DNA from 4 places in the Roseibium algicola genome. Region 1 is predicted to be linked to each of the others. Evidence: riboswitches for the same ligand, from Rfam matches in the RefSeq annotation. Region 1 holds a riboswitch; each other region holds the start of a gene.

The links. A riboswitch is a leader RNA that binds a small molecule or an ion and turns the genes downstream of it on or off. The one in region 1 is predicted to bind thiamine pyrophosphate.
Region 2: it holds a riboswitch for thiamine pyrophosphate, as region 1 does, so the genes downstream of both, thiO (glycine oxidase ThiO) here and B0E33_RS16460 (ABC transporter permease) in region 1, are expected to answer to the same signal.
Region 3: it holds a riboswitch for thiamine pyrophosphate, as region 1 does, so the genes downstream of both, thiC (phosphomethylpyrimidine synthase ThiC) here and B0E33_RS16460 (ABC transporter permease) in region 1, are expected to answer to the same signal.
Region 4: it holds a riboswitch for thiamine pyrophosphate, as region 1 does, so the genes downstream of both, thiM (hydroxyethylthiazole kinase) here and B0E33_RS16460 (ABC transporter permease) in region 1, are expected to answer to the same signal.

Annotation. Positions count from the first base shown of each region.
Region 1 covers NZ_CP019630.1:3,539,523-3,543,125, forward strand. Annotated here, with positions in the region: gene B0E33_RS16455 (hypothetical protein) at 1-1,218, shown strand, start outside; TPP riboswitch at 1,300-1,406, shown strand; gene B0E33_RS16460 (ABC transporter permease) at 1,464-2,309, shown strand; gene B0E33_RS16465 (ABC transporter substrate-binding protein) at 2,332-3,273, shown strand; gene rpoH (RNA polymerase sigma factor RpoH) at 3,577-3,603, opposite strand, start outside.
Region 2 covers NZ_CP019630.1:754-4,356, forward strand. Annotated here, with positions in the region: gene B0E33_RS00010 (thiamine phosphate synthase) at 1-137, opposite strand, end outside; gene B0E33_RS00015 (thiazole synthase) at 134-907, opposite strand; gene thiS (sulfur carrier protein ThiS) at 913-1,110, opposite strand; gene thiO (glycine oxidase ThiO) at 1,094-2,071, opposite strand; TPP riboswitch at 2,233-2,353, opposite strand; gene B0E33_RS00030 (P-loop NTPase family protein) at 2,401-2,925, opposite strand; gene B0E33_RS00035 (pirin family protein) at 3,072-3,603, shown strand, end outside.
Region 3 covers NZ_CP019632.1:50,466-54,068, reverse strand. Annotated here, with positions in the region: gene thiC (phosphomethylpyrimidine synthase ThiC) at 237-2,045, opposite strand; TPP riboswitch at 2,137-2,262, opposite strand; gene repA (plasmid partitioning protein RepA) at 2,532-3,603, shown strand, end outside.
Region 4 covers NZ_CP019630.1:4,727,253-4,730,855, forward strand. Annotated here, with positions in the region: gene sbmA (peptide antibiotic transporter SbmA) at 1-28, shown strand, start outside; gene B0E33_RS21865 (DMT family transporter) at 134-1,135, shown strand; gene B0E33_RS21870 (hypothetical protein) at 1,367-1,774, opposite strand; gene B0E33_RS21875 (Lrp/AsnC ligand binding domain-containing protein) at 1,796-2,032, opposite strand; TPP riboswitch at 2,240-2,350, shown strand; gene thiM (hydroxyethylthiazole kinase) at 2,419-3,192, shown strand; gene thiD (bifunctional hydroxymethylpyrimidine kinase/phosphomethylpyrimidine kinase) at 3,229-3,603, shown strand, end outside.

The DNA.
Region 1 (3,603 bases):
CTGTTCGAGCCTGCGGATACCACCGGTGCGGCCGATACCGCCGATCAGGCTTATCCAGGCGACGAGACAGCCAAGCCGAAGGACAAGTCGGCCTCCAAGAAAAGCCGCTCCAAGCGCGCCAAGCCGAGTGCTTCGGATGCGCTGCGTGGTGATTCATCCGGCAGCCGCACCGTTCCGATCGTCATTGCTGCGGGTGTCCTGTTGCTGGTGCTCCTGGGCGCTGGAGCCTATTTCCTGATGCCTGCGGGCGATGAGACAGCCGATAGCGGCAACGTGCCGGTCGCGTCTTCTTCGCAAACGCCTGTCGATACGCAGCCGGACACCACGCCGGAGCCTTCGACCGCTGCCCCTGCTGGAGAAGGTGAAGAGCCTTCGAAAAACACCGACCGCCTGTTGAACGAAGGCGAGACGGATGTGGTTGCCCCGGATGCACGTACGGTAACCACGACGACGATTACCGGACAGTCTGATTCGCCTGCGCCGGCCGATACACCGCAGGTCGATACACCAGCTTCCGCTGCGCCCGAACCTTCCCAGCCGTCCATCGTGACGAGCGGAGAAAACGATCAGTCTTCTGCGACCACCGAAAGCCCGATTGCGGTGCCGGAAGACAATCTCTCGGCCATTTCGCCTGACGAAACTTCACCGGCTCCGTCCGCCACGGCGGCGGATTCCTCGGTGCAGCGCTCTATCCTTTACGAAGAAGGGGAAGAGTCCGGCGGTGCCGGAACGGCTGCGCAAGGCGCTGTCGTTTGGGGTGTCGATGAAGAAACGAATCTGGACGGCAAGGCTCTCGCGGTTCTGAGCGCCTCCATTGAAATCCCCGAGCGGGATGTGAAGGTCGACATTCGCATCAAGCCGAATGACGATACTTCCTTGCCCGCCAGCCATCTGGTCGAGATCAAGTACGAGTTCCCGGAAAACTTCGCTCCGGGTGACGTCGTCAACGTGCCAGGCTTGGTCATGAAGCCTACGGAAGAAGCTCGTGGCGATGCGCTGATCGGCGCTTCCGTGAAAGTGTCTCCGGGCTTTTTCTGGATTGCCCTTTCCAGCTTGCCGAACGAGCAGCAACGCAATCTCGCCCTGCTGCGTGAACGCGGCTGGATCGACATTCCGATGCTTTACGAAAACGGCAAGCGCGGCATCCTGACCCTGGAAAAGGGAACCGCCGGTGCAGAAGCCGTAGAAAAGGCGATCACGTCCTGGCAAGCCGGCTAAGCGCCAGCCTGCCTCCTTTCAAAATCTGAAGAAGCCGCCTCACGGCGGCTTGCCTTTTTCCGTCACACAAGGCATGGTCCGCCTTGGTCCGAGGGGTGTTCCGGTTACCGGAGCTGAGATGGCGTAATGCCGAACCCTTAGAACCTGATCCGGGTCATGCCGGCGAAGGGACGGAATCCTTAGCCTATTCCCGGATCTCCATTGTCATTTTCGGCTTGTCCGAAGACGGGAGATCCTATGCGTACTTGTCTGCGACCACTGCGGTCGCCGCACATCCGAATGCCGGTATCGGCTTTCATGCGTTCCTGTTGGCCAATGGCGGCGGGGGCTGCGGGATGATGGCGTTTGTGAAAGCTGTTGCCAGGACCATACTCGGCCTCCTGCTGACTGTCGCTATCTGGGCGGCAATCGTCCATGTGTTCGACACCCAGCATTATATCCTGCCGGGTCCGGACCGCGTCTTTACAGCCTTTGTCAAACACGCAGGCTTCCTTCTGCATCATGCCGGCATCACCGCCTATGAGACGGTGCTCGGGTTTGTGCTGGGGGCAGCCGCTGGGGCATTGCTATCCGTTCTTTTGTGGCTGTTTCCGATTGCTGCAAGATTTGCCATGCCGCCCATTCTGGTGACGCAGGCCCTGCCTGTTTTCGCAATCGCGCCGATCCTGGTGCTCTGGCTCGGTTTCGGGCTGGCCTCCAAGATCGTCGTCATCATCCTGGTCATCTTCTTCACGGTCACATCGACGTTTTTCGATGGCCTGCAGCGGCTTGACCCGGGTTTGTGCGATCTCGCCCGGCTTTATCGTCTGTCTCGCCTGAAGGAACTCTGGTTCTTTCGCCTGCCGTCAGGCTTGCCGGCGTTTGCCTCCGGCCTGCGGGTGGCCGCGGTGTTCGCTCCCATGGGGGCGATCATCGGCGAATGGGCCGGGGCAAAAGGAGGCCTTGCCTTCATCATGCTTCAAAGCAGCAACCGGATGCAGGCGGACATGATGTTCGCCGCCCTGATCCTGCTCGCGGCGATGGTGCTGATCATGCGCTTTGCCGTGAACCATCTCACCCGACTTCTTGTTCCCTGGCAGCCGCTCACCTAGCTGCCGCTCTACGGAGGACCTCATGAAAAAACAAATCCTGTCACTAGCATTGGCGGCCGGGCTGCTGGCATCGGGGCCGGTACAGGCCAGTGAGAAACTGACCTTGCTGCTCGACTGGTTCATCAATCCGGATCACGCTCCGCTGGTAACTGCGCAGACCAAGGGTTTCTTCGAGGCAGAAGGCCTCGAGGTAGAGATCATCGAACCGGCGGACCCGGCAATGCCGCCGAAACTGGTTGCTGCCGGGCAGGGCGATATCGCGGTGTCCTATCAGCCGACGCTTCATGCGCAAATCGAGGAAGAGCTGCCGCTGAAATGGATCGGTACGCTGGTGGAAACGCCCCTCAATTCTCTCATCGTGCTCAAGGACGGCCCGATACAGGAACTGAAGGACCTCAAGGGCAAGAGTGTCGGATTTTCCGTGTCCGGCTTCGAGGACGCGATGCTGGGCCAGATGCTGCGTTCGGCCGGTTTGACCATGGATGATGTCGAGCTGGTGAACGTCAATTTCGCGTTGTCAGGCTCTCTGCTTGCCGGTCAGGTGGATGCGGTGATCGGCGCATATCGCAATTTCGAGCTCACCCAGCTCGAAATCGAAGGCAAACCCGGCAAGGCTTTCTTCCCCGAAGAAAACGGTGTGCCGATCTTTGATGAGCTGATCTATGTCGTCAACAAGGACAAGACGGACGATCCACGCTTCGCCAAGTTCCTGGCAGCCGTGGAGGCGGCCACCATCTATCTGAGCAATCACCCGGAAGAAGCCTGGAATGCCTTCATAGAAGCGTATCCGAACCTCAATGACGAGCTGAACAGGCGGGCATGGTTCGATACGTTGCCGCGGTTCGCCAAGCGTCCGGCTGCACTTGATGAAGGCCGCTACCAGCGCTTTGCGGAATTCATGGCCGAAGCCGGTCTGATCAGCAAGGTCGTGCCGGTGGAGAGCTACACAGCCGAAATTCGCTGAGGGGTTGAAGGAACGTTGCCAGGGACAAGACGGCGCTGGAGCCAGTCTCCAACGCTTCTGACCACCGGCAAAGAAGCTCCCTCTCTCCGTCGTCACCTCGGCCAAGCGTAGCGCGAGCCGGGGCCGGGGAGGCGGAAGTCTCTGTGAGTGTCTGTGGTTTTCAGGCGATGGCTTCCGGGCTCTCCGATCCCGGATCTTCGCTGCGCTGCGTCCGGGATGACACCGGGAAGGACTTTCAAGCAAAAAGAAAAGCGCTGGAGCCTGGGCTCCAGCGCTTTTTTGTCTCTTCCAGGTTCGGCTATCTCAGGCGGCGGGCTGGTCCATTGTGCG
Region 2 (3,603 bases), 2.6 Mb from region 1:
GATGCTGCGATTTCCTTACGCAGGACTTCGTCGCTCGCGTCCTTGATGCGCAGTTGAACCAGTTTGACGCCAAGCGGAACCAGCCGCTCGATCCAGTCGGAACTGTCGACGATGAGGTAAAAGGGATCGAGCTTCATTCAAACACCGCCATTCCGAGAACCGGGGTAGAAGGAACCGCCATGTCGCGAGGTTCCAGGGGTTGGGCTTCATAGGCCAGGCGACCGGCCTCAATTGCAACTGCAAAGGCCTTGGCCATTGCGACAGGGTCTCCGGCCTTTGCGACAGCCGTATTCAGCAGTACCGCATCGAAACCGAGTTCCAGAACAGCGGCCGCATGGGACGGTCTGCCAAGACCGGCATCCACAACAAGTGGGATGCCTTTGAAGTGACTGCGATAGGCACGAAGGGCATCCGGATTGACCGGCCCCTTCGCCGAACCGATTGGCGCACACCAGGGCATCAGCACCTGGCACCCCGCGTCAAGCAACCGTTCGCCGACGACAATATCGTCCGTCGTATAGGGAAACACTTTGAAGCCGTCATCGCTCAGGATACGTGCGGCTTCCACGAGGCCAAAGACATCCGGCTGCAGGCTGTCGTGATGACCGATCACTTCCAGCTTGATCCAGTCGGTTCCAAAAAGGTCGCGTGCCATTTTTGCGGTGGTGACGGCTTCCTTCACCGAATGACATCCGGCAGTGTTGGGCAACACCTTGACGTTCAGTTCCCGGATCAGGTCCCAGAACCGGCCGCCTCCGCCACTTCCTGCCGTTTCGCGCCGAAGGGACACCGTCAGAATTTCAGCCCCAGATACCTTCACCGCGTCCGACAGAATTTGGGGTGACGGGTACTGGGCAGTTCCAAGCAGGAAACGCGACGCAACGCTTTCGCCGTAAACTTCAAACATGGGCGTCATCCTCCCTGCATCGGCGACAGGATCTCGATACGGTCGCCAGCTTGAAGGACGCAATCGCTTCGTTCTTCAGCACAAACCAGATCGCCGTTGCGTGCCGTTGCAAGAAACTCATGGTCATAGGCCAGTTCGTCCAGAAGCGCAGCCAGCGTCGCGCTGACAACTTCCTGAGGTTCGCCGTTAATGGTTAGCTTCAAGGGACTTCTCCTGAAGGTGTTGCACGATCGTGCCTGCCGCCTCCATGGCAAAATGCGGAGCAAGCAGGAAGCCGTGCCGGTAGAATCCGTTCATTGACAAGGTGTTGCCGGTAAACGTGAGACGAGGAAGATTGTTTGGATATGCCGGGCGCAGGCCCACCCCGGTTTCGATGATCTTTGCCTCGGCAAATCCCGGATGCAGGCTGTAGGCGGCATTTAGAAGTTCCATGGTGGACCGAACACTGACCGCTCCCTGGTCACCGCTTTCGATCATGGTTGCCCCGACCATGAAGACACCGCTGTCACGAGGCACCACATAGACCGGGATGCGCGGGTGCAGAAAGCGCACCGGCCGCGAAAGCGAGACATCCGGCGCGTGGAGGATCAGCATTTCACCGCGTACGGGACGCAAGTGCGGATCCGGTGAGGCCATGCCGGTACAATCGGCGACAAGATCGGTCGCCGCGGTGAAGTGCTGCGCCTCTAACCTCACCTTTGCACCGCTTTCAGACACTTTTGCCCGCAATGCCGTGAGGGCCTGCCGCGGATCGAGATGGGCTTCCCCGGCAAAATGGAGCCCCTTTGCAAATCGGCCTGCGAGGTCCGGCTCGAGTGCGCCCAGCGCGTCAGTTTCGAGCCGGACAAAGCCGCTGGTTCGAGAAGCAAAGCGACTTAACTCGCCGGTATCGCGCGGCGCGGCAACAACCAGCGTGCCATTGTGCCGGACCTGTCCCGGCAGAACCTTGCTCCACCAGCCAATGGAGGCTTGCCCGAGCCGCAGAACATCTTCCTCGGCACTTTCCCGCTCACACCATGGCGCCAACATGCCGCCTGCGAGCCAGGAGGCACTGGCGGTGAGATCCTTGTGTTTTTCCAGCAGCTCCACCCGCACACCGCGCGAGACAAGCTCATGTGCCAGTGCCAGACCGGCGACACCCGCCCCTTTGATACCGACCTTCATTCCGCCTCACCTGCCAGGGTGGACGTCAGTCGTTCGACATCACGGAATGTCTGATAGCCCGCTTGCATTCAACGGATCTCCGCCAGGACCGGAAAAGGTCCCGCATTTCGGACATTCGGCTTGGAAAGGTGGCCGGGTTGCAGCATTGCCGTGGCGAACGCAGCTGGCCGAGAACACCTTCCCTTCGCCAGCATGACCTGGATCAGGTTCGTCGGGTCCCTGCACTGCGCAAGTGCGCCAGCAGTATCTCAGCCTCTTCTGGAGGCACCCCGGGTGAGCCCCTGTTGTGCCGCCCGTCAGGCGCACCTGTCAAGAGACAGGATGAGCCTTCATCCTTGTTGCCAGGGTCGCGCCAGAAAGTCGTCGATTTCGGCAAGGGTGCTGAACCGATAGACTTTCAGATGATCCGGAGGTTCGCGGTAGATGTGCTCCAGCTTGGCTCTGGCGGAGTGTCTCGTTCGCCAGATGAACCTCAGGAATTCAACAGTTTGCCAGTTGAACTGCTCAGGGCAGCCCTCGGCCAGATCCGGACGGCTTTGCCCATTGTACTTCACCGACCGTTTCAGCACTCGAAATATGCGGCGCATTACCGGGACATCGAGCCAGATGAAAGTGTCGGCACGTTCGATACGTTCCGCATAGGTGCTTGAATGACCGCCCTCGAAGATCCACACATCCTTCAGATGGACCTCATGCGTCAGCCGGTCTTTCTCTTCCCGCGTCCGCTCGTTCCAGCCGGAGCGGTAGTGGATCTTGTCCATATGATAGACCGGCAGTCCGGTTTTCCGCCCAAGGGCAACGGCAAGCGTGCTTTTGCCCGAGCCCGGGCCGCCAACGATCATCACGCGTTTCATGTCGCACCAAACAAAAGCAAGGAAGGGCCGGTCGTTATACAGATTGTGCTGGGGATGAAAACCCGAAACAGACTGTTCAATGGACACTTTGGCTTCGCTGGCCCTATCTAGTTTGCAAGACAGAATGTTCTTTGATGGAGAGGCAGATGAGCTGGTTGAATTGCCCTGATCCCGTACCGGGAAATGCTGCAAGCTGTGACCCGATTGAAACGATCATCGTACCGCGGACATCCGACCTCGGCGGATTTTCGGTAAGACGTGCCCTGCCGTCTGCCAGGCGGCGGATGGTTGGCCCTTTCATCTTCTTCGACCAGATGGGCCCGGCAGAACTTTTGGTCGGCGGCGGTATCGACGTGCGCCCGCATCCTCACATCGGGTTGGCGACAGTTACCTATCTCTTTGAAGGAGAGATGTATCATCGTGACAGCCTTGGAACGGAGATTGCGATTGCCCCCGGTGCTCTGAACTGGATGAGCGCCGGCAAGGGCATCGTGCATTCCGAACGTGAGAGGCCGGAACGCCTGCAGGAAAAACGTCCCCTGTTCGGCCTGCAGAGCTGGGTGGCCCTGCCCAAACACCTGGAAGAGACCGACCCGACCTTCCAGCACCACGGCACTGAAGAACAGCCGGAATTTGCCGACAAGGGCGCTTCAGTCAAACTTATCGCGGGCGAGCTTT
Region 3 (3,603 bases), on a different replicon from region 1:
CGGATGTCCTCGCGACATCGGCCGGTAGTGTGCAAACGTGAAAAACGGCGGCCAAGCGTGACAAAACCGTGAAACGGTGCCGCAGGACCGCTCCCGGAATAGCTGAGCAAAGGCCTTTTATCAAAATACCGATTTTGGAGCCCATTCCGCTCGCCTACCGCATCGAGCGGTAGGCCATCGGGCGAAGGGAGCCCTAAACCCCTCCCCTCGAATCTCCCCTCCCCTCTGCGAATGAACTACAGATCCTTTGGCATGTAGAGATCGCCGCCAGCACGATATCTGACTGCCATCGCCTCCATGCCCTCTTGACGAGCAGCGTCGCGGATATCGTGGGAAATCCGCATGGAGCAGAATTTCGGACCGCACATGGAGCAGAAGTGCGCGACCTTGTGGGCTTCCTTCGGCAAGGTCTCGTCATGCATCGAACGGGCCGTTTCCGGATCGAGCGCGAGGTTGAACTGGTCCTCCCAGCGGAACTCGAAACGGGCGCGCGACAGGGCGTCGTCGCGGACCTTCGCTGCCGGATGACCCTTGGCGAGGTCGGCGGCATGGGCGGCGATCTTGTAGGTTATGACACCGGTCTTCACATCATTGCGGTCGGGAAGGCCGAGGTGTTCCTTCGGCGTGACGTAGCAGAGCATCGCCGTGCCGAACCAGCCAATCATCGCGGCACCGATGCCCGAGGTGATATGGTCGTAACCCGGCGCGATGTCGGTCGTCAGCGGTCCGAGCGTGTAGAACGGCGCCTCGCCGCAGACCGCAAGCTGCTTGTCCATGTTCTCCTTGATCTTGTGCATCGGCACATGACCAGGGCCTTCGATCATGACCTGGCAGTCTTTCGCCCAGGCGATCTTCGTCAGCTCTCCGAGCGTTTCCAGTTCGGCGAACTGCGCTGCGTCGTTGGCGTCGGCAATCGAGCCCGGACGCAAGCCGTCACCAAGTGAAAAGGAAACGTCGTAGGCACGGCAAATGTCGCAGATCTCCTCGAAATGCTCGTAAAGGAAGCTCTCCTTGTGATGATGCAGGCACCCCTTGGCCATAATCGAACCGCCGCGCGATACGATGCCGGTAACGCGGTTGACGGTGAGCGGAATGTAGGAGAGCCGGACACCGGCATGGATGGTGAAATAGTCGACGCCCTGTTCGGCCTGCTCGATCAGCGTGTCGCGGAAGACTTCCCAGGTAAGGTCCTCGGCAATGCCGCCAACCTTTTCCAGCGCCTGGTAGAGCGGCACCGAGCCGATCGGAACCGGCGAATTCCGGATGATCCATTCACGAATGTTGTGGATGTTGCGCCCGGTCGATAGGTCCATGACGGTGTCGGCGCCCCAGCGAGTCGCCCAGACCATTTTCTCGACTTCCTCCGCCATCGACGAGGTGACGGCAGAGTTGCCGATATTGGCGTTGATCTTCACCAGGAAGTTCCGGCCAATGATCATCGGCTCCGCTTCCGGATGGTTGATATTGGCTGGGATGATCGCGCGCCCGCGGGCGACTTCCTCGCGGACGAAGTCCGGTGTAACAAAATCCGGGATCGCCGCGCCGAAGCTCTCTCCATCACGGGGAAGCTTTTCGTTTGCAGCCTTGCGACCAAGGTTTTCCCGGATGGCGATGAATTCCATCTCTGGCGTGATGATGCCGGCGCGGGCATAGGCGATCTGGGTGACGGTCTTGCCGTCTTTGGCGCGGCGCGGTTTCTGCAGGTTAGGGAATTGCAGTGTCAGGCGCTCGCCGGTGGCAAAGCCGTTGTCTTCCGGCTTGACCATGCGGCCCTCATATTCCTCCGTGTCACCGCGGGCGGCGATCCACTCGGCGCGAAGGCGCGGCAGTCCCATCTCAATATCGATCGCCTGGGTCGGGTCGGTATAGGGACCGGAGGCATCATAGACCGTGACGGGCGGTTCGCCGGCGGTCGGATGGACTGCGATCTCGCGCACTGGTACGCGGATATCGGGATGAATTTCGCCCGGCTTGTAAACCTTTGTAGAGGCAGGCAGCGGCCCCTTGGTGATTTCGGGCGTAATAGTCTTGGTGGCAATGTTCATTCTGAGGCTCCAATCTTTCAAGTTGGAGACCCAGTTCGAAGCCGGAATGATGGAAAGACGCCATGACGCTCCGGATTCTGGGCAACGTCGTACTGCAGCGCTTGCACCGTCCCTACGCCAGTATGAACTGGATCAGGTTCAACGGGTCACTGCGCTGCCATCGATCAACGGCCCAGCAGTATCTCAGCCCCTTGCCGGGGCACCCCTGGTAACGTTGCCATCGGCCATCATCCACGTGCGTTTGTCAATACAGAGATGCTTGGCTCGACGAGGAAGTGCTGTCACTTTGGCGGCAAAAGGTTGAAGGAAATGTGCCGGGTGACTCCAAAAAGTTGTCCGCGGACAACAATGCGAAGTTCTTGTCGAAACTAGGCTGAAAAATGCACTTGGTTAAGCGTTTGTAAATTGGTAACGAATCGGAGCATATTGTAACAGCGCAGTTTGAGGCGTAGTTTTCAAAAATGCGCAGTTCGAGGATTTTTCGAGATGGACACCAATCTTCTGGTTGAAGGTGCTGCTGAACACCTGCCAACGACACTTTCGGCGGACGCGAATGAGCTCGCTCATCAATTGCAGATACATCAACGAAAAATCTTTCCACCTGCTTCTCAAAAGACTATCCGAAAATTTTCGCCTGCAGAAGCAGCTAAATTGATTGGCATTAAGGAAGGCTATTTACGTCAGGTCGCCGCTGATGGGCATGGCCCCGAACCAAACGAGAACGGTAGGCGCACATATTCTGTCGAGGACATGGATCATATACGTCAGGTCTTGGACGAGAAAAATGGCACGCCAAAATATGTGCCGATCCGTCGGGGAGATGAAAAGCTTCAGGTTATCACTGTAATGAACTTCAAAGGTGGTTCCGGAAAAACCACCACATCTGCTCATTTGGCTCAGTTCTTGGCGTTGCGTGGATACCGCGTTTTAACAATTGACCTTGATCCACAAGCATCATTGTCAGCGATGTTCGGACATCAACCCGAACTAGATGTCGACGAGGGAGAAACGCTTTACGGTGCTATCCGTTATGAAGACCCTCGAGCCTTAAGCGAAATCATTCGATCCACATATACGCCAAACCTCCATATTGTTCCAGGCAATCTTGAATTGATGGAATTCGAGCATGAAACGCCCAAAGCAATGTCTGAAGGACGTTCAGCGTCCATGTTTTTCGCCCGAATAGGGGAGGTGCTGACAAGCGTTGAAAGCTATTACGACGTTGTAGTCATTGATTGCCCACCTCAGCTTGGCTTTCTAACGATGTCGGCCTTAAGTGCGGCCACAGGAGTATTGATCACCGTACATCCACAGATGTTGGACGTTATGTCTATGTCCCAATTTCTTTCTATGACAGCTGAATTGATGAGTGTTGTCGAAAAGGCCGGAGGGCGTACCAGCTATGATTGGATGCGTTACTTGGTTACTCGCTTCGAACCAAACGATGGACCACAAAGCCAGATGACCGGGTTTATGCGTTCAATATTTGGAAATCGCATGCTTCAACATGCGATGCTTAAATCTACTGCTATTTCTGATGCCGGTGTTACCAAGCAAA
Region 4 (3,603 bases), 1.2 Mb from region 1:
CACTCCTGAACCGGGGGCGCAAGCTTAAGGTCAGGTCTGCGCAAGACGTTCAAGCCAGTTTTCTGTCCCGGCGGTTCCGCGGTCCGACGCACCGCCCGTGGCTTCATGAAGAGCGCCGGGCCTGGAAGTTGTCATGGCGTTCTTGAGCCAGAAGTCCCGTTTCTCCGGACCTCCGGCGCCTACCGGGATGACCCGGCAGGCACCTCTTATCGGAATATCGCTGAAAGTAGCCTCCACCATGGTGTTCTTCGTCATGGCAACGGCCCTCAAGATCGCCGCCGAGACGGTGCCGATCGGTGAGCTTGTGTTCGCACGGAATTTCTTCGGGCTGTTTCCGGTGCTGATCATGGTGGCGATGCGCCGGGAGTTGGGGCTCGCCTTTCGAACGGCCAACCCGCTGGGACATCTTACCCGGGCGTCCGTCGGCCTGACGGCGATGGTTTGCGGCTTTACCGCGTTGTCTCTGCTGCCCTTGCCGGATGCGACGGCGATCGGCTTTGCATCGCCGCTCTTCGTGGTGGTGCTGGCGTTTCTGCTCCTTGGCGAAAAGGTGCGGGTCTATCGCTGGAGCGCAGTCGGTGTCGGCTTTGTCGGCATTCTGGTTGTGCTGTCACCGCATCTGGGTGACGCGGAGTTGGACAGCAACTCGATGATCGGGGCCTTGATCGGCCTGACAGGAGCCGGCTTTGCCGCGCTCGCCATGATCACCGTGCGCAAGTTGTGCGAGACGGAGCGCACGTCCACGATCGTTACCTGGTTTGCGGGCATGTCGTCCGTATTGTCGCTGCTCACGCTGCCGTTGGGCTTTTTGCTGCCGGGTCAGGCCTGGATCATTCCGGACCTGCCCACGGCAGGTCTGCTTCTGCTGATCGGCCTTGCAGGTGGTGTCGGCCAGATCCTGCTGACGCAGAGCTACCGGTTCGCGGATGCCTCCACCATTGCCCCGTTCGACTATGTCAACATGCTGTGGGCGATCATTGTCGGTTGGGTAGTGTTCAGCGAAACGCCTTTGCCTGCAGTGGTGCTGGGGGCGCTGATCGTGATTGCCGCCGGTATTTTCGTCATCTACCGCGAGCACAAGCTCGGGCTGGACCGGACAAAGGCACGCCGGGCGTCATCGCCCTCGCGTTCGTAGGGGGAGAGACAAGAGGGCAGGTCCCGCTGTCTTCCCCGTCATTCCGGACAAGCACAGCAATGCTGTGCGCCGATCCGGAATCCAGACTTATTTCGCGCCTTAGGCGCGGCATTAAACAAAGAGAGAAGAGTTCGCTTTGCTCACGCTGATGCGCTGGATCCCGGATCGGCACGCAGCTTTACTGCGCTTGTCCGGAATGACGGCGAATGCGGGTGGTTTCCGAAATCGGCCTTACTGCGACTTGTATTCGAACCGCTCAACAGCGCTCTTGGTGCCGTCCTTGAAGATCAGCTGCACGCTGATCGACTGGGCCGACCCCAGGGGCAGCTCCAGATAGGGCTTGTCCTTCAGAACGACATTCTGGTTGTCCGGGTCACAGGCTTCCAGTTGCCATTCCTGCTCAATCGGGTCGTCGTTCAATCCGTAGAAGACATAGTCGATGCCGCACTTCCAGGATTCCAGGTGGGTGAAATAGATCAGCTCCTGGCCCTGCCAGTCGCGGAATGACACCCAGTTGGCTTTGGTAAGGTCCAGGATCTGCTTGATCTGCTCCGGTGGCATGCCTTGCGCGGACGCGGTCGAGCCGATCGGAGCAAGAGCGAGGGGCAGGCAAAGGGCGGCGATTTTAATGAGTTTCATGGAAAATTTCCGGGTCTGAGTTCAGAAGGCCTTGAAGGTAATGATGGTTTTGGTGTCCTGAATGCCGTCGATCGGGTGGACCTTCTCGTTCACGAAGTGGCCAATGTCCGAGCCGTCGTCGACATAGAATTTCACCAGAAGATCGTAGTCGCCGGAGGTGGAGTAGACTTCGGACGCAATTTCCGCATCGGCGATCGCATTGGCGACCTGGTAGGTCTTGCCCAACTGGCATTTGATCATCACGAAAAACGGTACCATGGGGCGCTCCGGGCAGTTGGTGTTTGAAGGGGGTGAACGTGTCACCTGAACCATCAGCCGGGCTGTTCGGTCAGCCAAACATGCCGGGCAACAGATTCACGAAAGCAGACTAGGACATCGCCTATCTCCTCCCGCCAGTCAATTGCCGAGTAGCCGCTCTGCACAAGCCGGGTCTTGCAATCGCACGGCCGGCTTGTTAGCAGTGCAATCATCTCATGGGGGTGCCCGGCCATCCTGGACCGGGCTGAGAGGCGGCCTGCCAACTCCTTGAACCTGATCCGGCTGATACCGGCGGAGGGATTTGAGATCATGATGCACACACCACTCCCTTCAACACGTCCTTTCCGGAATACCGGCAACGGGCTTTCTGTCGCAGGAGAGCCGTCATGAGCCTTTCCGTTGCTGCTTCCACGCAAGCCCTGAGCGCCGAACAGGTCTTCACCCTTCTGGAAAGGGTGCGGCAGAAAACGCCGCGCGTTCACGCTATCACAAACGCGGTCGCCCAGAGTTTCACCGCCAATGTGCTGCTTGCGCTAGGCGCGGTTCCTTCCATGACCATCGCGCGGGAGGAAGTTGCGGCCTTTGCCGGTGGGGCTGATGCACTGCTGGTGAACCTCGGCACCCTTGACGAGGAACGCCGTGCAGCCATTCCGCTAGCGATCGAAGCTGCCCGGACGGCCGGACGTCCGGTTTGTGTCGATCCGGTCTTCGTCAACCGGTCACCCGTGCGCTGCGTCTATGCGCGCGAATTGCTGGGCGTGAAGCCGGATCTGGTGCGGCTCAATCCGGAAGAACTCACTGCTGTCTTGCCGGATCGGGCGGATGCCGATGCATTGATCGAGGCCGGAACGGTTTTTGCGGTCACTGGCCCGGAAGACAGGGTCGAGAGCCGCGGCGAGGATTTCCTGCTGCGCAACGGCGATCCACTGATGTCACGCGTGACGGCCACCGGCTGTGCCGGCGGTGCGGTTCTGGCGGCGTTCCTGAGCATCGAAAAGGACAGGGCGCTTGCAGCTGCTTGCGGACTGTCCGTCTTCAACATTGCCGGCGAAATCGCTGCCGGCCGGTCAGGCGGGCCAGGCAGTCTGGTGCCGGAGTTGCTCGACGCACTCTATTGCCTGACTGACCGCGACATTGAAGCCCGTCTCAAGACCGGCTGACGCAGGCTTTTCGGCATCTACTCCCAGGAGGTTCCCATGACCGCAATTGCGGTAACCATTGCAGGATCGGATTCCGGCGGCGGAGCCGGCATTCAGGCTGATCTCAAGACCTTTTCCGCAAATGGCGTCTTTGGTGCCAGTGTTATTGCAGCCCTGACGGCGCAGAACACGCTTGGCGTCAGCGCCATTCATGATGTGCCGCCGGAGTTCGTGCGGGCCCAGATGACGGCCGTCTTTTCGGACCTTGCCGTCAAGGCGACAAAGATCGGCATGCTGTCGCGTGTCGATACGATCGAGGTGGTAGCTGAAGGGCTTCGGGCACATGAGACAGGCCCGGTTGTGCTTGACCCGGTGATGGTGGCTGCCTCCGGTGACCCGTTGCTTGCCGACAGTGCGGTCGACACGCTGATT